2 regions of the Pseudomonas sp. Leaf127 genome follow, and region 1 is predicted to be linked to the other one. Evidence: predicted binding sites of a transcription regulator. Region 1 holds the regulator's gene; the other holds the start of a gene.
The links. The regulator LexA, encoded in region 1, represses DNA repair genes until DNA is damaged. The targets are predictions, from matches to a motif close to CTGTNTNNNNANACAG.
Positions count from the first base shown of each region.

Region 2: recN (DNA repair protein RecN) is a predicted target of LexA. The motif match lies at 2,753-2,768, and genes of this name have one in related genera.

Region 1 is NZ_LMOA01000020.1:544,712-559,779, reverse strand. It holds gene ASF84_RS13210 (CoA transferase subunit A) at 1-358, shown strand, start outside; gene ASF84_RS13205 (CoA transferase subunit B) at 375-1,031, shown strand; gene ASF84_RS13200 (short-chain fatty acid transporter) at 1,148-2,566, shown strand; gene ASF84_RS13195 (transporter substrate-binding domain-containing protein) at 2,589-3,332, opposite strand; gene ASF84_RS29100 (hypothetical protein) at 3,329-3,478, opposite strand; gene ASF84_RS13190 (2-hydroxyacid dehydrogenase) at 3,475-4,410, opposite strand; gene ASF84_RS13185 (GGDEF domain-containing protein) at 4,488-5,804, opposite strand; gene ASF84_RS13180 (glycerophosphodiester phosphodiesterase) at 6,012-7,157, shown strand; gene pssA (CDP-diacylglycerol--serine O-phosphatidyltransferase) at 7,221-8,564, shown strand; gene nagZ (beta-N-acetylhexosaminidase) at 8,565-9,563, opposite strand; gene ASF84_RS13165 (TetR/AcrR family transcriptional regulator) at 9,651-10,376, opposite strand; gene lexA (transcriptional repressor LexA) at 10,607-11,215, shown strand; gene sulA (SOS-induced cell division inhibitor SulA) at 11,227-11,712, shown strand; gene ASF84_RS13150 (hypothetical protein) at 11,734-11,970, opposite strand; gene ASF84_RS13145 (DUF6586 family protein) at 12,036-12,557, opposite strand; gene topA (type I DNA topoisomerase) at 12,647-15,068, opposite strand, start outside.
Region 2 is NZ_LMOA01000001.1:29,035-44,102, forward strand. It holds gene ASF84_RS00095 (outer membrane protein assembly factor BamE) at 1-481, opposite strand, end outside; gene fur (ferric iron uptake transcriptional regulator) at 580-987, shown strand; gene recN (DNA repair protein RecN) at 1,056-2,729, opposite strand; gene grpE (nucleotide exchange factor GrpE) at 3,001-3,564, shown strand; gene dnaK (molecular chaperone DnaK) at 3,666-5,582, shown strand; gene dnaJ (molecular chaperone DnaJ) at 5,908-7,041, shown strand; gene dapB (4-hydroxy-tetrahydrodipicolinate reductase) at 7,063-7,866, shown strand; gene carA (glutamine-hydrolyzing carbamoyl-phosphate synthase small subunit) at 8,115-9,251, shown strand; gene carB (carbamoyl-phosphate synthase large subunit) at 9,386-12,607, shown strand; gene greA (transcription elongation factor GreA) at 12,604-13,080, shown strand; gene yhbY (ribosome assembly RNA-binding protein YhbY) at 13,192-13,500, opposite strand; gene rlmE (23S rRNA (uridine(2552)-2'-O)-methyltransferase RlmE) at 13,602-14,252, shown strand; gene ftsH (ATP-dependent zinc metalloprotease FtsH) at 14,445-15,068, shown strand, end outside.

The DNA.
Region 1 (15,068 bases):
CGCCGGCATCCCGGCGTTCTACACCGCCACCGGCTACGGCACCCCGGTCGCCGAAGGCAAGGAAAGTCGTCAGTTCAAGGGCCGCAACTACATTCTGGAAGAGGCCATCACCGGCGACTTTGCCCTGGTCAAAGGCTGGAAGGCCGATCACTTCGGCAACGTGATCTATCGCCACACCGCGCAGAACTTCAACCCGCTGGTGGCCACCGCCGGACGCATCACCGTGGTCGAGGTCGAGGAGATCGTCGAACCCGGTGAACTCGATCCTGCACAGATTCACACCCCCGGCATCTACGTCGATCGGCTGATCCTGGGCACCTTCGAGAAACGCATCGAAAAACGTACCCTCAAGGCCTGAGCAGGAGCATTCGACCATGGCACTTTCGCGCGAACAAATGGCTCAACGGGTCGCCCGTGAACTGAAGGACGGCTACTACGTCAACCTGGGCATCGGCATTCCGACCCTGGTGGCCAACTATGTCCCCGACGGCATCGACGTGATGCTGCAATCGGAAAACGGCCTGCTGGGCATGGGTGAGTTTCCCACCGAGCAGACCCTCGACGCCGACATGATCAACGCCGGTAAACAGACCGTTACCGCCCGCACCGGCGCCTCGATCTTCAACTCCGCCGACTCCTTCGCCATGATCCGTGGCGGCCATGTCGACCTGACGGTGCTGGGCGCCTTCGAAGTGGACGTCAGCGGCAACATCGCCTCGTGGATGATCCCCGGCAAACTGATCAAGGGCATGGGCGGCGCGATGGACCTGGTGGCCGGCGCCGACAACATCATCGTCACCATGACCCACGCCTCCAAGGACGGCGAATCCAAGCTGCTGGCGCAGTGCAGCCTGCCATTGACCGGCGCCGGTTGCATCCGCCGGGTGCTCACCGACCTGGCCTGGCTGGAGATCGAGGACGGCGCCTTCATCCTGCGCGAGCGGGCACCGGGGGTCAGCATTGAAGAAATTGTCGCCAAGACCGCCGGCAAGCTGATCGTGCCGGACAATGTGATCGAAATGCAGTTCTGAATTCTGGTTTTTCCGGACCCCTGCCTCGTCAGGGGTCTTTTTCGTATGGCTAAAAGGTGCCTCTAAAAACGCAGGTCGTTTTTAGAGGTGCCCTAAAAATAATAACGAGGTTTCTCATGTCTGCTCCCATCCAGGAAAGCCGCTCCGCCCGCTTTGCCTTGCGCTGCTCGGCCTGGGCTGAACGCTGGTTCCCCGATGCCTGGGTGTTCGCCGCCCTGGCCGTCTTGATCGTGACTCTCGCAACCCTGGCCATGGGCGCCAAGCCGGCCGCGGCTGCCAAGGCCTTTGGCGATGGCTTCTGGAGCCTGATCCCCTTCACCCTGCAAATGGCCTTCGTGGTCATCAGCGGCTATGTGGTCGCCAGCTCGCCGCCGGCGGTGCGGTTGATTGATCGCCTGGCGCGTATCCCGAAAAACGGACGCAGTGCCGTGGCCTGGGTCGCCCTGATCTCGATGGTCGCCTCGTTACTGAACTGGGGCCTTTCGCTGGTGTTCGGCGGCCTGCTGGTGCGCGCCCTGGCACGCCGTACAGACCTGAAAATGGACTATCGCGCTGCGGGCGCTGCCGCCTACCTGGGCCTGGGCGCGGTCTGGGCGCTGGGTATTTCATCGTCGGCGGCGCAGTTGCAGGCCAACCCGGCCAGCCTGCCACCGTCGATCCTGTCGATCACCGGTGTGATACCGTTTACCGAGACCATTTTCCTCTGGCAGTCCGGAGTGATCCTGCTGGCGCTGGTGGTGATCTCGATCATCGTCGCCTACGCCACCGCTCCCGGCCCCAACAGCGCCCGTGAAGCCAAGGACTGCGGCGTGGACCCGGCCTTCAACCTGCCGCCGCTGGCCCCGCGCACGCGTCCGGGTGAATGGCTGGAATACAGCCCGATCCTGATCCTGGCGATGGTCGCGCTGGGCGTGGGCTGGCTGATCAACGAATTCAGCAGCAAGCCGGTGATCACCGCGATTTCTGGGCTCAACACCTACAACTTTTTGTTCATCATGCTGGGCGCCCTGCTGCACTGGCGCCCGCGCAGCTTCCTGGATGCGGTGGCCCGCGCCGTGCCGACCACCACCGGGGTGCTGATCCAGTTCCCGCTGTATGGCTCGATCGCCGCCTTGATGACCACGGTCAAGGGCAGTGACGCGCAAACCCTGGCGCACCACATTTCGCTGTTCTTCACCAGCATCGCGACCCACGACACCTATGCATTGCTGATGGGCGTCTACTCGGCGGTGCTGGGCTTCTTCATTCCCTCTGGTGGCGGCAAGTGGATCATCGAGGCGCCCTATGTGATGCAAGTGGCCAACGAGCTGCAGTACCACCTGGGCTGGGCGGTGCAGATCTACAACGCCGCCGAGGCCTTGCCAAACCTGATCAACCCCTTCTACATGCTGCCGCTGCTGGGCGTACTGGGCCTGAAGGCGCGTGACCTGATCGGCTTCTCGTTCGTGCAGTTGCTGGTGCATGCGCCCATCGTGCTGTTCCTGCTCTGGGCGCTGGGCACGACCCTGACCTACATCCCCCCGGTCATGCCATAAGGGGTCTTGCGACCGAGGAATATCAGGCGTTTGACTGCCACCCCACGGTCGCGCTGACGTCGGTCTGGCCACTGGCGAGCAGCGCGCCGCGCACAAAGCCGCCGGCCAGTTGGCGCTCGATGAAGTCACGCACATACGCCGCGCCGGCCTCGCGCCCGCGCGGCACCGCCATGGCCTGGCGGATTGCGGTAAAGGCGCCGTCCAGCACCCGGTAGCGCGGGTCGCTGGCCGCTGTCTGTTCCAGTGGCTGACGTACACCGGCGACCGCATCCAGGCCCTGCTCGATAAACAGCTCCACCGCCCCGGCCGAGGTCTCGGCCCGCTCCAGGCTGGCCTGTTGCAAGGTGCGGCTCAGGTACAGGTCATAGGCGGCGCCCTGCCCCACGGCCAGGCGCAACCCCGGCTGGTCCAGCTCTTCGACGCGCTGGTACGGTGCTTGGGCATTCACCAGGTAGGTGCCTTCGATAAGCACATAGGGTTCGCTGAAATCGATCTGCGCCGCCCGTACCGGTTCGATGGCCAGAAACGCCAGGTTCCAGGCGCCCTGCTCCAGCGCGGCGAACACCTTGCCGGCGGCATCAAAGGTCTGCATGTGCAGGCTCACGCCCAGCTCAAGGGCCAGCGCCTTGGCCAAGGCCACCGAAACCCCCTGCAGCGTGCCCTCGGCGGTCTGTTGGGCCAGCACCGGGTTACCCAGATTGATGGCTGCACGCAGCACACCCTCGGGGGCCAGGTCAGCCAGTACGGCAGGGGTGACAGTGTTCATCGGGTGCTCCTGTGGTGTGAGGGAAAAATCCAGGTGATGACGTGCATGCAGATATACCCGGCACGGGTCAGGTTGCGTTCCTGGGCCACCGTGATGAACAGGTCCGGGCTGATCAGGTCATGACGCACCAATACAAGTCTTATCAAGACGAAACCGGCGTCAGCACAGGCTGGCCGGCAAAGAAGGCCAGCAGGTTGTCGGCCACCAGGCGCACCGAGTCATGCGAGGCCTCGGGCGACAAGCCGGCGACATGCGGGGTCAGGACCACGTTGTCGAGCCGCTTGAGGGCGTCAGGCACATTCGGCTCGTCGTCGAACACGTCCAGCGCCGCGCCGGCGATGCGCCGCGCTTGCAGGGCATCGAGCAAGGCGGCGGTGTCGACCACGCTGGCGCGGGCGATGTTCACCAGATACCCCTGCGCACCCAGGGCTTCGAGCACCGAGGTGTCGACCAGGTGCCGGGTGTCGGCACCGCCTGGCGTGGCCAGCAGCAGGAAATCCGACGCCTGGGCCAGTTCGAGCACCGAGGCGTACCAGCTGTACTTGGTGTCCTGGCGCGCACGGCGGTTGTGGTAGCCAATGTGGATATCGAACGCGGCGGCACGGCGGGCAATCGCCAGGCCCACCGCGCCCAGGCCGACGATGCCCAGGCGTTTACCGGCCAGCGACGGGCACATTGCCTTGCGCCACTCGCTGCGGCGCACCGAGGCATCGGCCTGCGGGATGTCGCGCACCAGCGCCAGCAGCAATGCCAGCGCATGGTCCGCCACGGTCGGGGCGTTGACGCCGGCGCCGTTGGTAACCTGGATACCGCGCGCTTCGGCCGCCGGCACATCGACTTTTTCATAGCCTGCGCCACTGACGCAGATGATGCGCAGGCCGGGCAAGGCATCCATTTCTTCGGCAAAGAAACCCAGCGGTCCGCGGGTGACCACCGCTGTGATCTCATCGGCGTGCCGGGCAATGGCCTCGGCGCGCAGCGCGGCGGTGGGCGCGCGCAGCAAACGAAAGCCGCTGTCTTCCAGAATCGGCAGGTATGCGTTGAGGTTTTCGACCAGCACCAGCACCGTCGTTGTCATGGGAATGCGTCCACAGCCTGTTCAAAGGTGCCGACAGTAACCCGAGTCGAAGCTTTGTGCAGCCCTCCTCTGACCGATCAGCCCTGACGCTTGGCGCGATACATGGCCTGGTCGGCATGGCGGAACAGTTGCGCCAGGTCAGTGGCATCCTGCGGATAACGGGCAATGCCGATGCTGGCGCCAATGCTCCAGGGCCACCCTTCCAGTTGCATCGGTACCTGCAAGGCACTGTGGATCAATTGCGTGACACGCGCCGCGTCAGTGTCGGCCTGCATCCGCTCGAGCAACACCACAAACTCGTCGCCGCCGATACGCGCCACAGTGTCGCTGTTGCGCACACAGGCCTTGAGCCGTCGCGCCACCTCTTGCAGCAAGGCGTCGCCAGCCGCGTGGCCAAGGGTGTCGTTGACCTGCTTGAACTTGTCCAGGTCCAGGTACAGCACCGCCAGTTGATCGCCGTGGCGCTGGGCAGACTCGATCGCTTCTTGCAGGCGCTCCTGCAGCAGCATGCGATTGGCCAGCCCGGTGAGCTGGTCGTAACGGGCCATCGACTGCAAGCGTTCGTGCAACTGCTTGCGCTCGATGGCCGCCGCCACCTGACTGCACACGAACTGCAGCACCGATTGATCCTGGGCGGTGTAGGCCGGGCTCTCGGAAGTGCCCTTGATCATCAAGGCACCGATGATGCCGCTTGTGGACTGCAATGGCACCGCAAGCCAGGGTGGCGCGTGCGGGTCGAGACGCTCACGCAGGGCCTGCGGCCAGGCAGTGGCGTGGTCGGGAGCAAACACCAAGGACTGGCCGCTGCGCATCACCTCAAGGGCCAGGGCCTGGACAGTGGCCGGGTCGGCCTCGTCGTCGACGTGGTAGGCAAACGTCACGTGATCCGGCGGCTGACCGCAAAGGACAATCGACAGGTTGCGCGCCGGCAGCAGCTCATCAAGTACTTCATGGATACGTCGGTACAGGTCCGGCAGCTCATCACAGCCATTGGCCGCCTCGGAAATCTGCAACAGGCTCAGGCGCAGGTGCTCGGCGCGCTTGAACTCAGTGATATCGCGAGCTACGGCAATGCGCAGGTGATCCACCTCCGACCAGCGGGCCGACCACATGATGTGCACCACCTGACCGTTCTTGTGCAGGTAACGGTTCTCGAAATGCAGCTTGGGCTGTCCCTGCATGATTTCCTGCGCCGCTGCCTGCGTGCGCGCCCGGTCGTCCGGGTGGACCAGACGGATCATCTGGGTGCCGATCAATTCCTGTGGGGTATAACCGAAGATCCGCTCACACGCGGCGTTGACATAGACATAGTGTCCCTCTGTGTCCACCACGCAGATCGCGTCCATGAGCATATCGACGAAACCTTCGAGGGCCCGGTGAGTGGTGTTTTCCATGAGACCTGCCTGGGAAATTGGGGACATTCATACGCTGGACTCATTGACCACACAGACTGAACTGCCAGCTAGACTGCCTGCTTGCGCGCTCAATAGTGCCTGCATTGAAGGCTTGCGGCCATTACTGCATGCCGGACACCGCTGTCAGGCGGCGGCAGGCGACAGACGGCGCGTGGCGCCTTTTTCATCATCGCAAGGAATCTGAACATGCAGGATGTTGTATTGCCCCGTTTCTCCACGACCAGACAGTGGCTTGCCCAGGCCTTGATCGGCCTGGTGCTGAGCACGGGCACCGCCCTGGCCAGCGAGCCTGCCGGCAAGGCCTTGAGCGAAAAGGCCGGCATCCCGTGGCCGGCGGTCATCGCGCACCGGGGGGCCTCGTACGATGCGCCTGAAGAAACCGTGCCGGCCTATGTCCTGGCCCGCGAGCTGGGCGCCGATTACCTGGAGCTGGACTTGCAGCGCAGCCAGGATGGCGTCCTGATCGCGCTGCATGACGATAACCTGCGCCGTACCACCAATGTCGCCGAAGTGTTTCCGGCGCGTGCCGATGAGCCCGTCAACCGCTTCACCCTGGCCGAACTCAAACAGCTTGATGCCGGCAGCTGGTTCAACAAGGCTCACCCGGACCGCGCGCGTGCCGCCTTCAAAGGGTTGAAGATTCTGACCCTCGATGAGGTCATCGACATTGCCGAGGGCGGTGCCAACAAGCCCGGGCTGTACATCGAGACCAAGGCGCCCGGTCAGTTTCCGGGCATCGAGGCCGACCTGCAAAAGGCTCTGGCCAAACGCGGCTGGCTCGGCGAACGTCCGGCAGCCTCTGCCGGACACGTCAATGTCGCGCAACGACCGGGCCGGGTGGTGCTGCAGACCTTCGACAAGAACAGCCTGCAACTGCTGCACAAGGCCATGCCCCAGGTGCCCAAGGTCTTGCTGCTGTGGATCGGCCCGGGGTCGATCCCGGGCAAGTCCGAGGTGGCGTTCAAGGACTCGGGGTTCAAGGACCGGGCCAGCTACTACGCTGCCCAGGAGGTCAAATCCGAAGCCGACTTCCAGGCCTGGGTCGACTGGGCCCGGGACAACGGCGCCTTGGGCACCGGCCCCTCGTCCCGCCTGGCCGAGGGTGGCGAGCAAAGCTACATGGACCTGGTCAAGCCGTGGATGAACCGCCTGACCCACGACCGCGGCCTGATCATCCACCCCTACACGGTGGACGCTGCCGCAGACTTCAAGGCCATCAGCGCGGCCGGCGTCGACGGCTTCTTCACCAACCGCCCGGCCGAGCTGCTGCGCTATTACGAGCGACCGGCCAAAGAGGACAGCGACGCGCTGCTCAAGCGGCACGGTTACTGAGGGCATCACAGCCTGTTTCTGGTGTAAGCTCGCAGGCTGTTGCGCAAACCCCATGAGAGGCTTATGCAGTCCCCCTTCAGACGCTCGACCCTGGCCGCGCTGCGCGGTTTTGCCTTGTCAGAACAGGCAATCACCCTGATTCCCAGCGCCGCCGACTACCGTCGGTGCCTGCTGGAACAGATTGCCTCGGCCACCCGGCGCATCTACATCATCGCCCTGTACCTGCAACAGGACGAAGCCGGGCAGGAAATCCTCGACGCGTTGTACGCGGCCAAACAGGCGCGTCCGCACCTGGACATCCGCGTGCTGGTCGACTGGTTCCGGGCCCAGCGCGGGCTGATCGGCGCCGGCCGCCAGCCGGGCAACAGCGCCTGGTACCAGGCCCAGCACCTGGAATACGAGCAGGAAGTGCCGGTCTACGGCGTGCCGGTGCAGACCCGCGAGCTGTTCGGCGTGCTGCACCTCAAGGGCAGCGTGATCGACGACAACGTGCTGTACACCGGCGCCAGCATCAACAATGTCTACCTGCACAAGCAGGACAAGTACCGTCTGGACCGCTATCACCTGATCCACAGTGCCGCACTGGCCGACAGTTTTGTCGACCTGGTGCAGCGCGAGATCATTGCATCACCGGCGGTGCATCGCCTCGACCTGCCACAACCCCCGACCTCGCGCAGCCTGCGAGGCGAGATCCGGGCGTTTCGTGGTCAGCTCAAGCGCGCCGCCTACGACACCTCGACCGGCATCACTGACAATGGTGAGCTGCGCATCACGCCACTGCTGGGGGTCGGGCCACGCAATGCCCTGAACCGCACGATCTGCGACCTGATCGCCAGCAGTGAAAGCCAGTTGACGATCTGCACCCCGTATTTCAACCTGCCGGTGGCCGTGACGCGGGAAGTCAATCGGGCGCTCAAGCGTGGGGTCAAGGTCGACATCATCATTGGCGACAAGACCGCCAACGACTTCTTCATCCCGCCCCAGGAACCGTTCAAGGTCATCTCGGCCCTGCCCTACCTGTACGAGATCAGCCTGCGCCGCTTCACCCGCAAGCATCAGGCAGCGATCGCCCGCCAGCGCCTGAACGTGCACCTGTGGAAAGACGGCGACAACACCTTTCACCTCAAGGGCATCTGGATTGACGAGCGCTACACGCTGCTGACCGGCAACAACCTCAACCCGCGGGCCTTCAACCTGGACCTGGAAAACGCCCTGCTGATCGATGACCCGCAAGGTCAATGGCGCCAGCCACGGGCCGAGGAAGTTGCCCACCTGATGCAGCACACCCGGCGCGTCGGCCATTTCGAAGAGCTGCAGACCCTGGCCGACTACCCCGAAGGCGTGCACAAATTCCTGCGCAGGGTCAGCCGGGTCCGTATCGAGCGCTTGCTCTACCGGATTCTCTGATCAGTCGACCAGTTGCGCGGCCCGCAAGGCCTGCACGGCTTGCAGCCAGCGCGGGTGCTGGCGGTACTCGCTGGCGGCATGGGCCTGGCCGTGCATGCGCGCCAGGCGCGGCGACGGCGTGACGTTCAGGCGTTGCGCCGCACTCAGGGCCAGTTCGGCCGCAGCGCGGTCATTGCACACCAGCCCCATGTCGCAACCGGCGCTCAGCGCCGCTTCGATGCGGCTGGCGGCATCGCCGGCCACATGGGCGCCGGCCATCGACAGATCGTCACTGAAGATCACCCCGTCAAACTGCAGCTCGCCGCGCAGGATGTCTTGCAGCCAGCGCCGGGAAAAGCCGGCCGGTTGAGCGTCGACCTGCGGGTAAATAACGTGGGCAGGCATCACGGCGGCCAGTTGCCGGCTCAGGCGGGCGAAAGGCACCAGGTCCTGTGCGCGGAGACTGTCCAGGCTGCGCTCGTCGGTGGGGATGGCCACATGCGAGTCGGCCTCGGCCCAGCCATGACCCGGAAAGTGCTTGCCGGTGGCGGCCATGCCGGCCTCGTTCATGCCCTGGATAAAGGCGCCGGCCAGTTGTGCTGCGCGTTCCGGGTCGCCTTCGAAGGCACGGGTGCCGACCACGGCACTGCGCTGGTGGTCCAGGTCCAGCACCGGCGCGAAACTAAGGTCCAGCCCCACCGCCAGCACCTCGGCGGCCATCAGCCAGCCACAATGACGGGCCAGCGCCTGCGCCTCGGGGCGCTCGGCAATCGAGCGCATGGCCGGCAGGCGGGTGAACCCCTGGCGCAGACGCTGCACGCGCCCGCCTTCCTGGTCGACAGCCAGCAGCAGGTCGGGACGAATGGCACGAATCGCGGCACACAGCTCGCGCACCTGGCGCGGGTGTTCGATATTGCGTGCAAAGATAATCAGGCCACCCACTTGCGGGTGGCGCAGGAAACTGCGGTCTTCAGCTGTCAGCCAGAGGCCTTCGACATCGACCATCAAGGAGCCTTGCAGGCCAGAACTCATAGGAAACCTTCACACCATTGCCTTGGATCAGGGCCGCATGGTGCTTGATCCGGCCGCCTGGTGCAATGCAGGCGCTCAGGCTTTGGCAATGCCTGCCGTACCGTTGGGTACACCGGCGGTCTTGGTGCGCGGGCGTGGCTGGGCGGTAATCATCGTCGCGTCGGTCAACCCGCTGTCGGCGCGCATGCCAGCGGCCAGGAACGGCACCATCAGGCGCATGACCTGCTCGATCGAGGCGTGCACGCCGAAATCGTTTTCAGCAATTGCCCGCAGTGCCTTGATACCGGACATGCTGAAGGCGGCTGCCCCGAGCATGAAGTGCACGCGCCAGAACAGTTCGATGGGCGGTATGGACGGCGCAGCCTCATTGACCAGCACCATGTAACGACGAAACACCTTGCCATAGGTGTCTTCCATGTAACGGCGCAGGTGACCCTGGCTCTGGCTGAAGGCCAGGCCCAGCAGGCGCATGAAGATCGACAGGTCGTTGCCACTGCGCGGCTGCACCGCCATGGCTTGTTCGACGAGAATGCCTAGCAGTTCTTCGAGGTCCGGCTGGTGTTCGGGACGGGTCTGGCGGCGCTCCAGCTCACGGTCCAGGCTGGCGCAGAACGGCCCGAGGAACCGCGAGAACACCGCCTGGATCAGGGCTTTCTTGGAGCCAAAATGATAATTCACGGCCGCCAGGTTGACCGAGGCCTTGCTGGTAATCAGCCGCAGCGAAGTCTCGGCGAACCCCCGCTCGGCGAATAACTGTTCGGCAGCATCAAGAATACGTTCAACGGTTTCCGACTGGGCCATGACTCTCTGCCTGACAAAACAATCGTTTGAAACATACGTTTCAGGCAGGCAGGTTGTCAAGTCAGCGGTTCATTTTGTGGCCGAACAGTCACGTATTCAAGCCGGTCTGACAAGCGCATTCAGCTGCTCTATATAGACGTCCGTCTGGCGAAAAAATAAACGGCGCGATTGCCAAGACGCCTTCACTGTATATAATCCCAGTCACTGTACAAAAATCCAGAGCGCCCATCATGATCAAACTGACGCCACGCCAGGCCGAAATCCTGGGCTTCATCAAGCAGTGTCTCGAAGACAATGGCTACCCGCCCACCCGTGCCGAGATTGCCCAGAAGCTGGGTTTCAAGTCACCCAATGCCGCTGAAGAACACCTCAAGGCCCTGGCCCGCAAAGGTGCCATCGAGATGACCCCCGGTGCTTCGCGGGGCATTCGCATCCCGGGCTTCGAAGCGCGCGCCGACGACAGCAGCCTGCCGGTCATCGGCCGCGTCGCTGCCGGCGCACCGATCCTCGCCCAGCAGCATATCGAGGAGTCGTGCAACATCAACCCGGCCTTCTTCCACCCCAGCGCCAACTACCTGCTGCGCGTGCATGGCATGAGCATGAAGAACGTCGGCATTCTCGACGGCGACCTGCTGGCCGTCCACACCACGCGTGAAGCCCGTAACGGCCAGATCGTCGTTGCCCGTATCGGCGATGAAGTGACGGTCAAACGCTTCAAGCGCGAAGGCAACAAGGTCTGGCTGATTGCCGAGAATCCCGATTTCGCCCCGATCGAAATCGACCTCAAGGAGCAGGAGCTGGTCATCGAAGGGTTGAGCGTTGGCGTGATTCGTCGCTAAGGGAGAACACTATGCAGTTCCATTCGGTACCCAATACCCAACTCCACCTGTTCGAGGCATTCCTGGCCCAGCCCATGCCTGTGTCCATGGATGTGCCTTTGGCCGCGACCTTGCAGCCAGCGCTACAAGAGCCCGCTCCGGACGTATTCAGTGAAGTGTCGTTGCGTGGTGCCGCCGGGAACTGCCTGAGCCTGCTGGCGCCCATGCTGAGAGAGTTGAGCCTGGGACCGAACGCACGCTGGCTGACCCTGGTTGCGCCGCCGCCAAGCCTGACCCAGAACTGGCTGCGTGAGGCAGGCCTGAATCGGGAGCGGATCCTGCTGCTACAGCCCAGCGGCAATCAGAACGCCCTGCAACTGGCTCGTGAAGTCCTGCGCCTGGGCCGCAGCCACACGGTGGTGAGCTGGTTCAATCCCCTCAGCCCTGCAGCACGCCAGCAATTGATGGCTGCCGCACGCATCGGCGATGCGCAAAGCCTGAACATCCGCCTGGGCTGATTTCAGGAAAGTCGACGGGGCTCAGTGCAGCACGCGAGGCCCGTCTTCTTCCTTCTCCGTCACGCCTTCTGCCAGACGCCCGGCCATCTGCACGCCTACGCTCAACATGGCCTTGGCGACTTCTACATGCTGACCCTGCAGGAAGACCTTGGCGTCCTCGGAGAAATTCAGCGTCACCAGCGAACCCTCGTCATCAGCACGACGCAGCTCGATACGACCGTCAGGAAGTTCGACAATTTCAAGAAAAGAAGTAGGCATCAGTACAAATACTCCGCGAAAGGCGGACAGTGTAACAGTCCGCACGGTCGCATACATCACAGGTTTCAGAACTCGTTCAGGCCTTCGCGAAAGCGTACCGCCAGTGCTTTGAGCGATTGCCGCCAGCTTTCAAGCTCCTCACGGTCCAGCTCCGGCTCAGGCTCGCGGTCCAGGTTCACCGCCACGATCATCGGCTGGGTGACATCCCCCTTGGGCTTGACGACTTCACGCGGTGGCTCGAACAACGCGCCATAGGCGGCCAGCAACCGGGCCACCCAGGTGTGCGAGTTCTGCGCCAGCTCGATCAACTCGCCCAGCTCCGGAATGGCCACACTCTCGATGACCTGCGGGGTCAGCAACTGCTCGGCACGTGGCGCATTGGCTTGCGGCAGGCGGTAGTAACCGGCGATTTCATGGCACAGGCCCAGCAGGGCACCGTACAGATGAAACAACACCGCTTCACGACCTGCCTGAACCTGCGCCTGGGCGTTGATGGCCTGGCCCTGCTCGGCCTTGCCCAACGCTTCCAGGGCCAGGCCTGCGAAGTAGATCTTCTGGTTGGTACGGGTATAACGCTCTTGAGCCATGCGGCTAACTCCCCTGAGTCACAAATGGAACGGGCGTAGGCCGGAGGCCAGGCACCCTTGCCGGGATTACCCGGCAAGGGCTGACCCTATCAGCGCTTGTCTTCGACCTTCCACGCCTTGCCGTCGTAGAACGCACGCCAGCCGGTCGGCTTGCCTTCCACTTCGGTCTGCACATATTGCTCCTTGGTCTTGCGGCTGTAACGCACCACCGCCGGACGGCCTTCAGTGTCTTTGGCCGGTGCGTCGCACAGGAAGTGATACTTGGGATCAATCTCTTCACGGTGCGGCAGCAACTCGATCACCAGAGGTGCGCGGGTTTCACGGTTTTTCGGGAACTGGCTGGCGGCCAGGAACAACCCTGAAGCCCCGTCACGCAGGATGTAGGTGTCGTCGACCTTCTCGCACTTGAGCTCCGGCATCTTGACCGGGTCCATCTTGGGCGGTGCCGCCTCACCGCTCTTGAGCAGCTTGCGGGTGTTCTTGCATTCGGCATTGGTGCAGCCGAAGAACTTGCCGAAACGGCCGGTCTTGAGCTGCATCTCGCTGCCGCACTTGTCGCATTCCAGGCTCGGACCTTCATAGCCCTTGATGCGATAGGTGCCTTCTTCGATCTCGTAGCCGGTGCAATCAGGGTTGTTACCGCAGATGTGCAGCTTGTGCTTCTCGTCGAGCAGGTAGGCATCCATCGCCGTGCTGCAGATCGGGCAGCGATGCTTGCCGCGCAGGACCCGCGATTCGGACTCACCCTCGTCGTCTTCGGCAATCTCGTCGCCGGGGGTGAGGTTGATGGTCGCCTTGCAGCGCTCCTTGGGCGGCAGGCTGTAGCCCGAGCAGCCGAGGAACACGCCAGTGGAGGCGGTACGAATCTGCATCGGCCGGCCACAGGTCTTGCACGGGATGTCGGTCATCACCGGCTGGTTGGCGCGCATGCCGCCTTCGGCCGCCTCGGCCACTTCGAGCTTCTTGCGAAAATCGCCATAGAACTCGTCCAGCACGTTTTTCCAGTCACGCTCGCCCTGGGCCACGTCGTCGAGGTTTTCTTCCATGCCGGCGGTGAAACCGTAGTCCATCAGGTTGGAGAAACTCTCGGCCAGGCGCTCGGTGACGATATCGCCCATTTTCTCGGAATAGAACCGACGGTTATGCAGTGCGACGTAACCACGGTCCTGGATCGTGGAAATGATCGCAGCATAGGTCGACGGACGGCCGATACCGCGCTTTTCCATCTCCTTGACCAGACTGGCCTCGGAGAAGCGGGCCGGTGGCTTGGTGAAATGCTGGCTGGGCTCCAGTGCCAGCAGCTCAAGCGCCTCGCCCTCGCCCATGTCCGGCAGCACGCTGTCATCGCCTGGCTTGGCGATCTGAGGCAGCACCTTGGTGTAGCCGTCGAACTTGAGGATGCGGCCCTTGGCACGCAGCTCATAGTCACTGGCACTGACACTGACGGTGGTCGACAGGTACTGTGCCGGTGGCATCTGGCAGGCCACGAACTGGCGCCAGATCAGCTCATAGAGGCGCTCGGCGTCGCGCTCCATGCCTGTCAGCTTGCTTGGGTGCGTATTGACGTCCGAAGGACGGATCGCCTCGTGCGCCTCCTGGGCGCCTTCCTTGCTGCTGTAGAGGTTGGGCGCTTCGGGCAGGTACTTCTTGCCGAATTCGCTCTCGATGAAACTGCGCGCCATCTCCAGGGCATCGGCCGACAGGTTGGTCGAGTCGGTACGCATATAGGTGATGTAGCCGGCCTCGTACAGGCGCTGGGCCATCATCATGGTCTTCTTCACGCCAAAGCCGAGGCGATTGCTCGCCGCCTGCTGCAGGGTCGAGGTGATGAACGGCGCCGACGGCTTGCTGCTGGTAGGCTTGTCTTCGCGCTTGATGATGCTGTAGCTGGACGCCTTGAGCGTCTGCAGAGCGGCGGTGGCCTGGGCCTCGTTGAGCGGCTTGAAGGCCTCGCCCTTGTGCCGGGCGACTTCGAAGCGCACCTGGGCGCCCTTGGCCGTGCCCAGGTTGGCGTGCACTTCCCAGTACTCTTCGGGGTTGAACGCACGAATCTCACGCTCGCGCTCGACCACCAGCTTCACCGCCACCGATTGCACGCGACCGGCCGACAGGCCACGAGCGACTTTCTGCCAGAGCAGCGGCGAGACCATGTAGCCCACCACCCGATCAAGGAAGCGACGCGCCTGCTGGGCGTTGACCCGGTCGATGTCCAGCTCGCCCGGCTGGGAGAAGGCTTCCTGGATGGCTTTCTTGGTGATCTCGTTGAACACCACACGCTTGAAGCGCTCGTCTTCGCCACCGATGGCTTCGCGCAGGTGCCAGGCAATGGCCTCCCCTTCGCGGTCCAAGTCCGTCGCCAGGTAGATGGTGTCGGCATCCTTGGCCAGCTTGCGCAGCTCTTCGATGACCTTTTCCTTGCCCGGCAGGATCTCGTACTGGGCTTTCCAGCCCTGATCCGGATCGACACCCATGCGCGCCACCAGTTGACGGCGAGCCTTCTCCTTGGGCGTC
Region 2 (15,068 bases), on a different contig from region 1:
TGTCGACGTCTTTCTGGATCTGGTCAAGCAGCGAACCTGGGCGCGGAGGTTCTTCCGGCTTGGGCTGCGGCTGATGCTCGATCGGTGCCGTGGCAGGCTCGGTGGTGGTGTTGCTGCCCTGGCCCAGGATGGCTTCATCGCGGCTGACGCCGGGCATGAAGTCGCCTGAGAGGCTGACCAGTTGATCGTTGCTGTTGAAGATCAGGCTGACACGTTCCTGCTGACGCTCGCCGCCACCGGGCTGCATGCTGTACAGGTAATCCCAGCGATCGGTGTGGAACGTGTCGGTCAGCAGAGGGTTACCCATGATAAACCGTACTTGCCGTCGGGTCATTCCCGGGCGCAACTGGTCTATCATGTCTTGCGTGACGACATTTCCCTGTTGGATGTCGATTTTATAAACCCCGGGGAACGAACAACCGGCGAGTGCGAGCAGTCCCACGAGTGTGAAACTGGTTAGCAAGAGCTTGGTGTTTTGCATCGGTGGGCGACTTCCACTATCTTGGCTGGGACAACGTAAACTCCGATCATACCTGCATTAAGAGAAGCTGCGAAGCAGCGTCTGCGAGAAAGCTGACCATGGTTGAAAATAGCGAACTACGTAAAGCAGGACTCAAGGTGACCCTTCCACGGGTCAAGATCCTCCAGATGCTCGATTCTGCCGAGCAGCGTCACATGAGCGCCGAGGATGTCTACAAGGCACTGATGGACGCCAGCGAGGACGTCGGCCTGGCCACGGTTTACCGTGTCCTGACTCAGTTCGAGGCGGCAGGTCTCGTCGTGCGCCACAATTTCGACGGCGGTCATGCGGTCTTCGAACTGGCTGACGGCGGCCACCACGACCATATGGTCAACGTGGATTCTGGCGAAGTCATCGAGTTCTTCGACCAGGAAATCGAATCGCTGCAAAAGGCCATTGTCGAGCGGCATGGCTTCGAGCTGGTCGATCACAATCTGGTGCTCTACGTGCGCAGCAAGAAAGACTGAGTCTTTTATTGCGTGCATGAAAAAAGCCCCTTGGCGACTCCGGTCGCCAAGGGGCTTTTTTGTGTGCCTCAGTTTTTCGAGGTGACGATCATCTTCTTGGCGTGAGCCAGCGATTCCTTGGTCAGGTCGATGCCGCCCAGCATGCGGGCGACTTCTTCGATGCGTTCGGTCTTGCCCAGTTTCGACACGGCTGTGCGCGTGGCGTTGTTGTCGCGGACCTTGTGCACGAACAGGTGCTGATGGCCTTGTGCGGCCACTTGCGGCAGGTGGGTCACGGTCATGACCTGGCCGCGATCACCCAGCCGGCGCAGCAACTGGCCGACGATTTCAGCGGTCGGGCCGCCAATGCCGACGTCGACTTCGTCGAACACCAGGGTCGGGATGCGCGAGGTCTGGGCGGTGATCACCTGGATGGCCAGGCTGATGCGCGACAGCTCGCCACCGGAGGCCACCTTGGCCAGCGGCTTGAGCGGTTGTCCGGGGTTGGCACTGACCAGCAGTTCGACCTGCTCCAGGCCATAGGGCAGCAGTTCGCCGCCGGCATGAGGCTTGAGTTCGATGCTGAAGCGTCCACCCGGCATGCCCAGGCGATGGATTTCCTGTTCGACGGCGTGGGCCAGTTCGCCCGCCGAGCGGTGGCGAAGGTCGCTCAGTTCCCGGGCCTTTTCCTGATAATGCCGGGCAAAGGACGCCAGCTCGTTCTGCAGGCGCTCGATGGACTCGTCATTGGCATTGAGCGTTTCAATCTCGTCCAGCAGCTTCTGGTGCAGCGTGGCCACTTCGTTGGGCTGGATGCGGTGCTTGCGCGCCAGGCTGTAGATCGCGTCGAGGCGTTCTTCGATCTGTTGCAGGCGGGCCGGGTCGGCATCGAAATGATCGAGAAAGCGGTTGAGCTCGCCCATGGCCTCTTCGACCTGGATCTGGGCACTGGACAGCAGTTCGGTGGCCTCGTGGAGGGCGGTCGAAGCATTGCTGACCCCCGACAGGCGGTTGAGGCTGTTGGTCAGGGCGTGCAGGACGTTGCCCGAGTCGCTTTCGCTGCACTGCTCGATCACCTGGCGGCAGATGCCCAGCAGGCTTTCGGCGTTGGTCAGGGCCTTGTGGTCCTGCTCGAGGTTCTCCAGTTCGTTTTCGCCCAGGCTCAGGCTTTCGAGTTCTTCGAGCTGGTAGCTGAGCAACTGGTGGCGGGCGCGTTGTTCGTCGCCGGAGTTGGACAGGCGTTCCAGCTCCTGGCGGGTCTGGCGCCAGCGTTGCGAAGCCAGGTGCACCTGGCGGGCGAGGTCGGTGGCGCCGGCGTATTCGTCAAGCAGGCGCCGGTGGGTCTCGGCCTTGAGCAGCGACTGGTGCTCGTGCTGACTGTGAATGTCGATCATCAGCTCGCCCAGCGCCTTGAGGTCGCCTTGCGGGCAGGGCGTGCCGTTGATGTAGGCGCGCGAGCGGCCTTCGGCGGTGATGACCCGGCGCAGGATGCACGGGCCCTGGTTGTCGAGGTCGCGCTCGGCCAGCCAGGCTTGTGCTTCGGGAATGTCAGCCAGGTCGAAGGTGGCCAGGATATCGGCCTTGTCGGCGCCCGGGCGGACCACGCCACTGTCGGCCCGGTCACCCAGGGTCAGGCCCAGGGCGTCGAGCATGATCGACTTGCCGGCACCGGTTTCGCCCGTGATAACGCTCATGCCGCGATCGAGTTCAAGATCGAGGTGCTCAACGATGGCGTAATTGTGTACGGAAAGATGGACCAGCATGAAGTGGCTCCGAGACAGTTCTTCTGGTTATTTATACAGTGTTTGATTCCGCTCTGACAATGCCTGCCTTTAGTTCGATTTCATCGGTCGACGTACGGCCTTAGTCGTTCCTGTCGCCGGCTTGAGACGCTCGTCTGGGTTTTATGGCGCAATTTTTCATCACAATTGGCAACTTCCTGTAGGCCGGGCCCTTGAAGCCGTAAATTCCGTTCCCATATAGGGGGGCAGAAGCGCGAGTTGGGTTCGCGGACGTTTTTGAAAGGAGAGCTCTATGGCTGACGAACAGAATCTGGATACGCAGGCTCAGGATCAGGCTGCGCAATCGGCGACAGGTGAAGACCTGGCAGTGCGCGTGCAGGTGCTCGAAGAGCAGCTGGCTGCCGCGCAGGACCAATCTCTGCGTGTGGCTGCGGATCTGCAGAATGTCCGCCGCCGTGCCGAGCAGGATGTAGAAAAGGCGCACAAGTTTGCGCTGGAGAAATTTGCCGGTGATCTGTTGCCGATCATCGACAGCCTGGAGCGTGGTCTGGACCTGTCCAGCCCGGACGATCAAAGCATCCGTCCGATGCGCGAAGGCATCGAGCTGACGCTCAAGATGTTTCAGGACACGCTCAAGCGCTATCAGCTGGAGGCGGTCGATCCACACGGCCAGCCCTTCAATGCTGATCAGCACCAGGCCATGGCCATGGAAGAAAGTGCCAACGTCGAGCCCAACACGGTGCTCAAAGTGTTTCAGAAGGGCTACCAGCTCAATGGTCGCCTGCTGCGCCCGGCAATGGTCGTGGTCAGCAAGGCCCCTTCGCCTGCCAAACCGTCGATTGACGAGCAGGCTTGAAATCGGCCGACCAGGCCCCATTTAAAGGTCAAGCGTTCAAGTGCTACCGCAATCTGTGAACCCGGTTGCGGCAACCCTACAAAAGTTTCGGGAGAGTAAAGATGGGCAGAATTATCGGTATCGACCTGGGGACCACCAACTCCTGCGTTTCGATTCTGGAAGGCGGTAATGTCAAGGTGATCGAAAACGCCGAAGGCACCCGCACCACGCCTTCGATCGTGGCCTACGCCAACGACGGCGAAATCCTGGTTGGCCAGTCGGCCAAGCGCCAGGCGGTCACCAACCCGCACAACACCCTGTACGCGGTAAAGCGTCTGATCGGCCGTCGCTTCGACGAAGAAGTCGTTCAGAAAGACATCCAGATGGTGCCTTACAAGATTTCCAAGGCTGACAACGGTGATGCCTGGGTCGAGGTCAATGGCCAGAAGATGGCGCCTCCTCAGATTTCCGCTGAAATCCTGAAGAAAATGAAGAAGACCGCCGAAGACTACCTCGGCGAGCCTGTGACCGAAGCGGTCATCACCGTACCGGCCTACTTCAACGACAGCCAGCGTCAGGCCACCAAGGACGCCGGTCGTATTGCCGGTCTGGACGTCAAGCGCATCATCAACGAGCCGACTGCGGCTGCGCTGGCCTACGGCATGGACAAGGCCAAGGGCGATCACACCGTGATCGTTTATGACCTGGGTGGCGGTACCTTCGACGTGTCGGTGATCGAAATTGCCGAAGTCGACGGCGAGCACCAGTTCGAAGTACTGGCCACCAACGGTGACACGTTCCTGGGCGGTGAAGACTTTGACATCCGTCTGATCGACTACCTCGTCGACGAATTCAAGAAAGAAAGCGGCATCAACCTCAAGGGTGATCCGCTGGCAATGCAGCGCCTGAAAGAAGCCGCTGAAAAAGCCAAGATCGAGCTGTCCTCCAGCCTGCAGACCGACGTCAACCTGCCGTACATCACTGCAGATGCAACCGGTCCGAAGCACTTGAACGTGAAGATCTCGCGTTCGAAGCTCGAATCGCTGGTCGAAGACCTGGTGCAGCGCACCATCGAGCCATGCCGCGTTGCCCTGAAAGATGCCGGTATCGACATTGGCGCGATCAACGACGTGATCCTGGTCGGCGGTCAGACCCGCATGCCGCTGGTGCAGAAGCTGGTGACCGATTTCTTCGGCAAGGAAGCGCGCAAGGACGTCAACCCTGACGAAGCCGTGGCCATGGGTGCTGCCATCCAGGGTGCGGTACTGGCCGGTGACGTCAAGGACGTCCTGCTGCTGGACGTCAGCCCGCTGACCCTGGGTATCGAAACCATGGGTGGCGTGATGACCGCGCTGATCGAGAAGAACACCACGATTCCGACCAAGAAATCGCAGGTTTTCTCCACCGCCGACGATAACCAGAACGCCGTGACCATTCACGTGCTGCAAGGTGAGCGCAAGCAGGCTGGCCAGAACAAGTCCCTGGGCAAGTTCGACCTGGCCGAGATTCCGCCAGCACCACGCGGTGTGCCGCAAATCGAAGTGACCTTCGACATCGACGCCAACGGCATCCTGCACGTCGGCGCCAAGGACAAGGCCACCGGCAAGCAGCAGTCCATCGTGATCAAGGCCAACTCCGGTCTGTCCGAGGAAGAAATCCAGCAGATGGTGCGTGACGCCGAAGTCAACGCCGAAGAAGATCGCAAGTTCGAAGAGCTGGCCTCTGCCCGTAACCAGGGCGATGCCCTGGTGCACTCGACTCGCAAGATGATCTCTGACGCTGGCGACAAGGTCACCGCTGAAGAGAAGACCGCTGTCGAGGCTGCACTGGTTGCGCTGGAAGCTGCTGTCAAGGGCGACGACAAGGCGCTGATCGAAGCCAAGGTCGAAGAACTGTCGAAGGTTTCCGCACCCATCGCGCAGAAAATGTACGCCGAGCAGGCTGAAAGCCCTGAGGCCGCTGCCAAGCCGGCCGAAGGCGCAGCCAAGCCTGACGACGTCGTCGACGCCGAGTTCGAAGAAGTCAAGGATAACAAGTAAGCGCAGGCTCACTTGCAAGCCGGTTGACCGCTGTGTTGCGGTCGCTGGTAGGATGTCGCCGCGCGGGAGCTTGCTCCCGCGTTGGCGTGTCTGGAGCAGACGAAATTTCCGGTGGTTGCCGCACGGCGGCAGGCACCTTGCGGCAAGGCTGCGATGCTCCTGCATCAAGGCTTGTTCTGCCGCTTTCTCGGCCATCGGTGGCCGTTGAACGAAGACCAGGATCGTTGAATTGACGTGAGTTGGGTCCGGGCCTTTATTGGGCTCAACGAGTCAGGCCAGGCTCAGGAGAGTCAGGCCGGACGTCCTCAAGAGTGCGGAAGAATATATGGCTAAGCGTGACTATTACGAAGTGTTGGGGGTCGAGCGCGGCGCCGGTGAGGCGGAGCTGAAAAAAGCCTATCGCCGCCTGGCGATGAAGCATCACCCGGACCGTAACCCGGATGACAAGACCTCGGAAGAGCTGTTCAAGGAGGCCAACGAGGCCTACGAAGTGCTGTCCGATGCCAGCAAGCGTGCGGCCTACGACCAGTATGGCCATGCCGGTGTCGACCCGAGCATGGGTGGCGGCGGTGGCGGCTTCGGTGCGGGCGGTGCGAACTTCTCCGATATTTTCGGTGACGTGTTCAGTGACTTCTTCGGTGGTGGACGTGGCGGCGGTGGTCGTGGTGGTCCGCAGCGCGGCAGCGACCTGCGCTACACGCTGGAGCTGAACCTTGAAGAAGCGGTGCGCGGCACGACCGTGAATATCCGCGTGCCGACGCTGGTCAACTGCAAGCCGTGCGACGGCAGCGGTGCCAAGAAAGGCTCGTCGCCGATCACCTGCCCGACCTGTGGTGGTATCGGTCAGGTGCGCATGCAGCAGGGCTTCTTCTCGGTGCAGCAGACCTGCCCGCGCTGCCATGGCAACGGCAAGATCATTTCCGATCCGTGCGAATCCTGCAATGGCGAAGGCCGGGTCGAGGAATACAAGACCCTGTCGGTCAAGGTGCCGCCCGGTGTCGACACCGGCGATCGCATCCGCCTGTCGGGCGAAGGCGAGGCCGGCCCGCACAGCGGTCCGAGCGGCGACCTGTACGTGGTCATCAATGTGCGCGAGCACCCGATCTTCCAGCGCGACGGCAAGCACCTGTTCTGCGAAGTGCCGATCAGCTTTACCGATGCGGCGCTGGGCGGCGAGCTGGAAGTGCCGACCCTGGACGGTCGCGTCAAGTTGAAGATCCCCGAAGGCACCCAGACCGGCAAGCAGTTCCGCCTGCGTGGCAAGGGCGTGGCGCCGGTACGCGGTGGCGGCCCTGGCGACCTGATGTGCCGTGTGGCGGTCGAGACGCCGGTGAACCTGGGCAAGCGTCAGCGCGAACTGCTCGAGGAATTCCGTGAGTCGCTCGAAGGTGACCAGTCGCACTCTCCCAAGGCCAGTGGCTGGTTCGAGGGTGTGAAGCGTTTCTTCGGCGATTTGTAAGGTTATCCACAGGAGCAGGGTATGCGACGTATTGCTGTGACAGGCGCCGCCGGGCGCATGGGCAAGATTCTGATCGAAGCGGTCGGCCAGGCGCCGGGCGCCGGGCTGACCGCCGCCATCGACCGTCCCGACAGCACGCTGGTGGGCGCCGATGCCGGCGAACTGGCAGGGCAGGGCCGCATCGGCGTGCCCTTGTCGGGTGACCTGGCCCGGGTGGCCGAAGAGTTCGATGTGTTGATCGACTTCACCCATCCTTCGGTGACGCTGAAGAACCTGGCGTTCTGCCGCAAGGCGGGCAAGGCCATCGTGATCGGCACCACCGGGTTCACGGCCGAAGAAAAGCTGCGCCTGGCCGAGGCGGCCAAGGAGATTCCGGTCGTCTTCGCGGCCAACTACAGCGTTGGCGTGAACCTGTGCCTGAAGCTGCTCGACACGGCCGCGCGGGTGCTGGGTGACGAGGTCGATATCGAGATCAGCGAAGCGCACCACCGGCACAAGGTCGACGCGCCTTCGGGCACGGCCTTGCGCATGGGTGAAGTGGTGGCCAATGCGCTGGGTCGTGACCTGGAAAAAGTCGCCGTCTATGGGCGTGAGGGCCAGACCGGTGCGCGCGAGCGGCAGACCATCGGCTTTGCCACGACCCGCGCCGGCGACATCGTGGGTGACCATACCGTGCTGTTCGCCGCCGATGGCGAGCGCGTCGAAATCACCCACAAGGCGTCGAGCCGCATGACCTTTGCACGCGGTGCCGTGCGTGCAGCGCTGTGGCTGGACGGCAAGGCGCCAGGTTTGTATGACATGCAGGATGTGCTGGAACTGCGCTGATTAACGGTCGAGGTCGGCGAAAATCCTGAATTTTCACGACCTTGGCGATCAGCAACAGAAATTGCGTGTCCAGACTGGCTGCATTTGCAGTAGACCAAAACAGGCCTTTTCTGTAAGCTACAGCTTTAGTGTGTCCACTAAAAGCGCGCAGATGAATCCATAAGAAAGCGGGGTGACGTATCAAAACGTCATTCCGCTTTTTTACAACCTGCGATCGCCCTTTCAGGCTTTATTTACGGGAGGTCTTCTTGACTAAGCCAGCCATACTCGCCCTTGCTGATGGCAGCATTTTTCGCGGTGAAGCCATTGGAGCCGACGGTCAGACTGTTGGTGAGGTGGTGTTCAACACCGCAATGACCGGCTATCAGGAAATCCTTACCGATCCTTCCTATGCCCAGCAAATCGTCACCCTGACTTACCCGCACATTGGCAACACCGGCATCACCCCGGAAGACGCCGAGTCCGACCGCGTCTGGTCAGCCGGCCTGGTCATTCGCGACCTGCCGCTGGTGGCCAGCAACTGGCGCAGCAAGATGTCTTTGCAGGACTACCTGAAGGCCAACAACGTCGTGGCCATCGCCGGCATCGACACCCGTCGCCTGACCCGCATCCTGCGTGAAAAGGGCGCCCAGAACGGCTGCATCCTGGCCGGTGACAACATCAGCGACGAAGCGGCCATCGAAGCGGCACGCGGCTTTCCGGGCCTCAAGGGCATGGACCTGGCCAAAGTGGTCAGCACCAAAGAGCGCTATGAGTGGCGTTCCAGTGTCTGGGAACTGAAAACCGACAGCCATCCGGAAATTGCGGCCGCCGACCTGCCTTACCATGTCGTCGCCTTCGACTACGGCGTCAAGGTCAACATCCTGCGCATGCTGGTCGAGCGCGGCTGCCGCGTGACCGTGGTGCCGGCACAGACCCCGGCCAGCGATGTGCTGGCACTCAGCCCGGACGGCGTGTTTCTGTCCAACGGCCCGGGTGACCCGGAGCCTTGCGACTACGCCATCCAGGCGATCAAGGATGTGCTGGAAACCGACATTCCGGTGTTCGGCATCTGCCTGGGTCACCAGTTGCTGGCCCTGGCCTCCGGTGCCAAGACTGTCAAGATGGGTCACGGCCACCACGGTGCCAACCACCCGGTGCAGGACCTGGACAGCGGCGTGGTCATGATCACCAGCCAGAACCACGGTTTTGCGGTCGACGAGGCCACCCTGCCAGGCAACGTCCGCGCCATCCACAAGTCGCTGTTCGACGGCACCCTGCAAGGTATCGAGCGCACCGACAAGAGCGCGTTCAGCTTCCAGGGTCACCCTGAAGCCAGCCCGGGTCCAAACGATGTAGCGCCTTTGTTCGATCGCTTCATCGATGCCATGGCCAAGCGCCGCTGACCGGTTGCCTTGAAAATGAAACAAGCAGGTGCCCGGGTGGCCCCGGACCTTATCGGTCCGGTCGCTGCCACCCGGCATCGCCATGAATATTCAAGACGGCTTGCCGACTGAATTGCGGAGTTGAGTGACAACCCATGCCAAAACGTACAGACATTAAAAGTATCCTGATTCTCGGCGCCGGCCCCATCGTGATCGGCCAGGCCTGTGAATTCGACTACTCCGGCGCCCAGGCCTGCAAGGCCCTGCGCGAAGAGGGTTACCGCGTCATCCTGGTGAACTCCAACCCGGCCACCATCATGACCGACCCGGCCATGGCCGACGCCACCTACATCGAGCCGATCAAGTGGCAGACCGTTGCCAAGATCATCGAGAAAGAGCGTCCTGACGCCGTACTGCCGACCATGGGTGGCCAGACCGCCCTGAACTGCGCCCTGGATCTGGAGCGCGAAGGCATCCTGGAAAAGTTCGGCGTGGAAATGATCGGTGCCAACGCTGACACCATCGACAAGGCCGAAGACCGCTCGCGCTTCGACAAGGCCATGAAGTCCATCGGCCTGGCCTGCCCGCGTTCCGGTATCGCCCACAGCATGGAAGAGGCCTTCACGGTCCTCGAAAAGCTGGGCTTCCCGTGCATCATTCGTCCGTCCTTCACCATGGGCGGCACCGGTGGCGGTATCGCTTACAACCGTGAAGAGTTCGAAGAAATCTGTGCCCGTGGTCTGGACCTGTCGCCGACCAAGGAGCTGCTGATCGACGAGTCGCTGATCGGCTGGAAAGAGTACGAGATGGAAGTGGTCCGCGACAAAAAGGACAACTGCATCATCGTCTGCTCCATCGAGAACTTCGACCCGATGGGCGTGCACACCGGTGACTCGATCACCGTCGCGCCGGCCCAGACCCTGACCGACAAGGAATACCAGATCCTGCGTAACGCCTCCCTGGCGGTGCTGCGCGAGATCGGCGTCGAGACCGGCGGTTCCAACGTGCAGTTCGGTATCTGCCCGAACACTGGCCGCATGGTCGTGATCGAGATGAACCCGCGTGTCTCGCGCTCTTCGGCACTGGCCTCCAAGGCCACCGGCTTCCCGATCGCCAAGGTCGCGGCCAAGCTGGCGGTCGGCTACACCCTCGACGAACTGCAGAACGACATCACCGGCGGCAAGACCCCGGCGTCCTTCGAGCCGGCCATCGACTACGTCGTGACCAAGCTGCCGCGTTTCGCCTTCGAGAAGTTCGCCAAGGCTGACGCCCGCCTGACCACCCAGATGAAGTCGGTCGGTGAAGTCATGGCCATCGGCCGGACCTTCCAGGAATCCCTGCAAAAGGCCCTGCGTGGCCTGGAAGTGGGCGTGTGCGGCCTGGACCCGAAAGTGGACCTGAGCCACCCGGAAAGCATGAGCACCCTCAAGCGCGAGCTGACCGTGCCGGGTGCCGAGCGTATCTGGTACGTGGCCGATGCCTTCCGTGCCGGCATGACCGTCGAAGAAATCTTCGCCATGAACATGATCGACCCGTGGTTCCTGGTGCAGATCGAAGACCTGGTCAAGGACGAAGAGAAGGTCAAGACCCTGGGGCTGTCGAGCATCGACCGCGACCTGATGCTGCGCCTCAAGCGCAAGGGCTTCTCCGATGCGCGCCTGGCCAAGCTGCTGGGTGTGACCGAGAAGAACCTGCGCACGCACCGTCACAAGCTGGACGTGCTGCCGGTCTACAAGCGCGTCGACACCTGTGCCGCCGAGTTCGCCACCGACACCGCCTACATGTACTCCACGTACGAGGAAGAGTGCGAGGCCAACCCGTCGACCCGCGACAAGATCATGATTCTGGGTGGCGGTCCCAACCGCATTGGCCAGGGTATCGAGTTCGACTACTGCTGTGTGCATGCGGCCCTGGCGCTGCGTGAAGACGGCTATGAAACGATCATGGTCAACTGCAACCCGGAAACCGTCTCCACGGACTACGACACCTCCGATCGCCTGTACTTCGAGCCGGTGACCCTGGAAGACGTACTGGAAATCGTACGGGTCGAGAAGCCCAAGGGCGTCATCGTCCAGTACGGCGGGCAGACCCCGCTGAAACTGGCTCGCGCCCTGGAAGCGGCCGGCGTGCCGATCATCGGCACCAGCCCCGACGCCATCGACCGTGCCGAAGACCGCGAGCGCTTCCAGCAGATGGTCGAGCGCCTGAACCTGCGTCAGCCGCCAAACGCCACCGTGCGTAGCGAAGACGAAGCGATTCGTGCCGCTGCCAAGATCGGCTACCCGCTGGTCGTGCGCCCGTCCTATGTCCTGGGTGGCCGGGCGATGGAAATCGTCTATCAGGAAGACGAGCTCAAGCGTTACCTGCGCGAAGCGGTGCAAGTGTCCAACGACAGCCCGGTGCTGCTGGACCACTTCCTCAACTGCGCCATCGAAATGGACGTGGATGCTGTCTGCGACGGCACCGATGTGGTCATCGGCGCGATCATGCAGCATATCGAGCAGGCCGGCGTTCACTCCGGCGACTCGGCGTGCTCGCTGCCGCCGTACTCGCTGCCGGCTCACATCCAGGACGAAATGCGCGAGCAAGTGCGCAAGATGGCCTTGGAGCTGGGTGTGGTCGGCCTGATGAACGTACAGCTGGCGCTGCAAGGCGACGATATCTACGTCATCGAAGTCAACCCGCGCGCCTCGCGTACCGTGCCGTTCGTGTCCAAGTGCATCGGTGTCTCCCTGGCGATGATTGCCGCCCGTGTCATGGCTGGCAAGACCCTCAAGGAGCTGGGTTTCACCAAGGAAATCATTCCTAACTTCTACAGCGTCAAGGAAGCGGTGTTCCCGTTCGCCAAGTTCCCGGGCGTCGACCCGATCCTCGGCCCTGAGATGAAGTCCACCGGTGAAGTGATGGGCGTCGGCGACACCTTCGGCGAAGCGTTCGCCAAGGCCCAGATGGGCGCCAGCGAAACCCTGCCGACCAGCGGCACTGCGTTCATCAGCGTGCGTGACGACGACAAGCCCCTGGTGGCCGGCGTTGCCCGTGACCTGATCAGCCTGGGCTTCGAAGTGGTGGCCACCGCCGGCACGGCCAAGCTGATCGAAGCCGCGGGTCTCAAGGTCCGTCGCGTCAACAAGGTGACCGAAGGTCGTCCGCACGTTGTCGACATGATCAAGAATGACGAAGTCACGCTGATCATCAACACCACCGAAGGCCGTCAGTCGATTGCTGACTCCTACTCCATTCGTCGCAATGCGTTGCAGCACAAGATCTACTGCACGACCACCATTGCGGCCGGCGAAGCCGTCTGTGAGGCGCTCAAGTTCGGTCCCGAGAAGACCGTACGCCGCCTGCAGGACCTGCATGCAGGATTGAAAGGATGATTAAATACCCCATGACCGTCCAGGGCGCTCGCGCCCTGGAAGAAGAACACGCCCACCTGACCAAGGTGGTCCGCCCCAAGCTCAGCCAGGACATCGGGACTGCGCGCGAGCTGGGTGACCTCAAGGAAAACGCCGAATACCATGCCGCCCGCGAGCAGCAGGGCATGGTCGAGGCGCGGATCCGCGACATCGAGGGCCGCATGCAGAATGCCGTGGTGATCGACGTCACCACCATCGAGCACACCGGCAAGGTGATTTTCGGCACGACCGTGGAAATCGCCAATGTCGATACCGACGAAAGCGTGACCTACCAGATCGTTGGCGAGGACGAAGCGGACATCAAGCTGGGCAAGATTTCGGTAGGCTCGCCTATCGCCCGTGCGCTGATTGCCAAGCAGGAAGGTGATGTGGTGGCGGTGACGACACCCAAGGGCGTGATCGAGTACGAGATTGTCGAGGTTCGCCACATCTGAGGCGACTTGCCAACCTGCTGCTGAATGAGCTTTGGCCGCCCGCCCGGATATTCCGGGTGGGCGGCCTGCTTTTAAGGGCCAGGCTACGAACGCAGCCTGCTTGAAGCGGTGTCAGCTGGCGCGATGAACGTTTGACAGGTTCTTGTTGACCTTGGGGTTCTTGCGGTAGATCAGTGCCATCTTGCCGATGACCTGCACCAGTTCCGCAGACCCTGTCTTGCACAGGCCGGCAATGGCTTGCAGACGGCTTTCGCGGTCCAGAACGTTGACCTTGACCTTGATCAGTTCGTGATCGCTCAGTGCGCGCTCCAGTTCGGCGAGCACACCTTCGGTCAATCCGTTGTCTGCCACGATCAAAACCGGTTTCAGATGGTGGCCAATGGATTTGTACTGTTTCTTCTGCTCTTGAGTGAGCGGCATAATGACCCCTGCGTCTGGTCTGGTAAAAACGGCGGCCAGTTTACCCGAGCGAGTCGGGGACCGCCCTATTAATCGTGACCCGTTTATTTTCGAGGTGCCCAGTGAAGCCTTCCAAGTCCAGCCAGAATTGGCTGAAAGAACATTTCGACGACAAATACGTGAAGATGGCGCAAAAGGACGGCTACCGTTCGCGCGCCAGCTACAAGCTTCTGGAAATCCAGGAGAAGGACAAGATCATCCGTCCGGGCATGACCGTGGTCGACCTGGGCGCCGCGCCCGGCGGCTGGTCGCAGGTGACCAGCCGGCTGATCGGCGGGCAGGGCCGGCTGATTGCCTCGGACATTCTGGAGATGGACGCCATCGGTGATGTCACCTTCATTCAGGGCGACTTCACCGAAGACGCCGTGCTGACGCAAATCCTCGAGGCGGTCGGTAATACACAGGTAGACCTTGTGATTTCCGATATGGCCCCCAATATGAGTGGATTGAGTGCGGTCGACATGCCGCGCGCCATGTTTCTCTGCGAACTGGCACTGGACCTGGCAGGTCGTATCTTGCGACCAGGCGGGGATTTTCTGATCAAGATCTTCCAGGGCGAAGGCTTCGACGTCTATCACAAGGACGTTCGCCGCCTGTTCGACAAGGTGCAGATGCGCAAGCCGCTGTCGTCACGCGACAGGTCTCGCGAGCAGTATTTGCTGGCCCGTGGTTTCCGTGGCATTGAAGGCTCGGCCAGCATCGAGCGTTTTTGAGGTCTGGCGATAGCTTTTTTCAAATGGCATGAAAGTGCCGCCTGAACGAACATCGCGTAGCTAAAGTTTCACAAAGGGTTACAGACGGCGCCTGCCACAGCTGTGGGTTCTGTAGTAAGTTAGGGCGGTGATTATCATGCGAGGCACGCTTGCGGCGTGGAGCTTGCTTCAGAGGGTAGCTAATTGAACGATATGGCAAAGAATTTGATCTTGTGGTTGATCATCGCGGCTGTCCTGGTGACGGTGATGAACAACTTCTCCAGCCCGAACGAACCGCAGACCCTCAACTATTCCGAATTCATCCAGCAGGTGAAGGACGGCAAGGTCGAGAAGGTCTCCGTGGACGGCTACGTCATCACCGGCAAGCGCAGTGACGGCGACACCTTCAAGACCATCCGTCCGGCAATCCAGGACAACGGCCTGATTGGCGACCTGGTCGACAACAACGTCGTGGTCGAGGGCAAGCAGCCCGAGCAGCAGAGTATCTGGACCCAGTTGCTGGTCGCCAGCTTCCCGATCCTGGTGATCATCGCGGTGTTCATGTTCTTCATGCGCCAGATGCAGGGCGGTGCCGGCGGCAAGGGCGGGCCCATGAGCTTTGGCAAGAGCAAGGCGCGCCTGCTGTCCGAAGACCAGGTCAAGACGACCCTGGCCGACGTGGCCGGGTGTGACGAGGCCAAGGAGGAAGTCGGCGAACTGGTCGAGTTCCTGCGTGATCCGGGCAAGTTCCAGCGCCTGGGTGGCCGTATCCCGCGTGGCGTGCTGATGGTCGGTCCTCCGGGCACCGGCAAGACGCTGCTGGCCAAGGCCATCGCC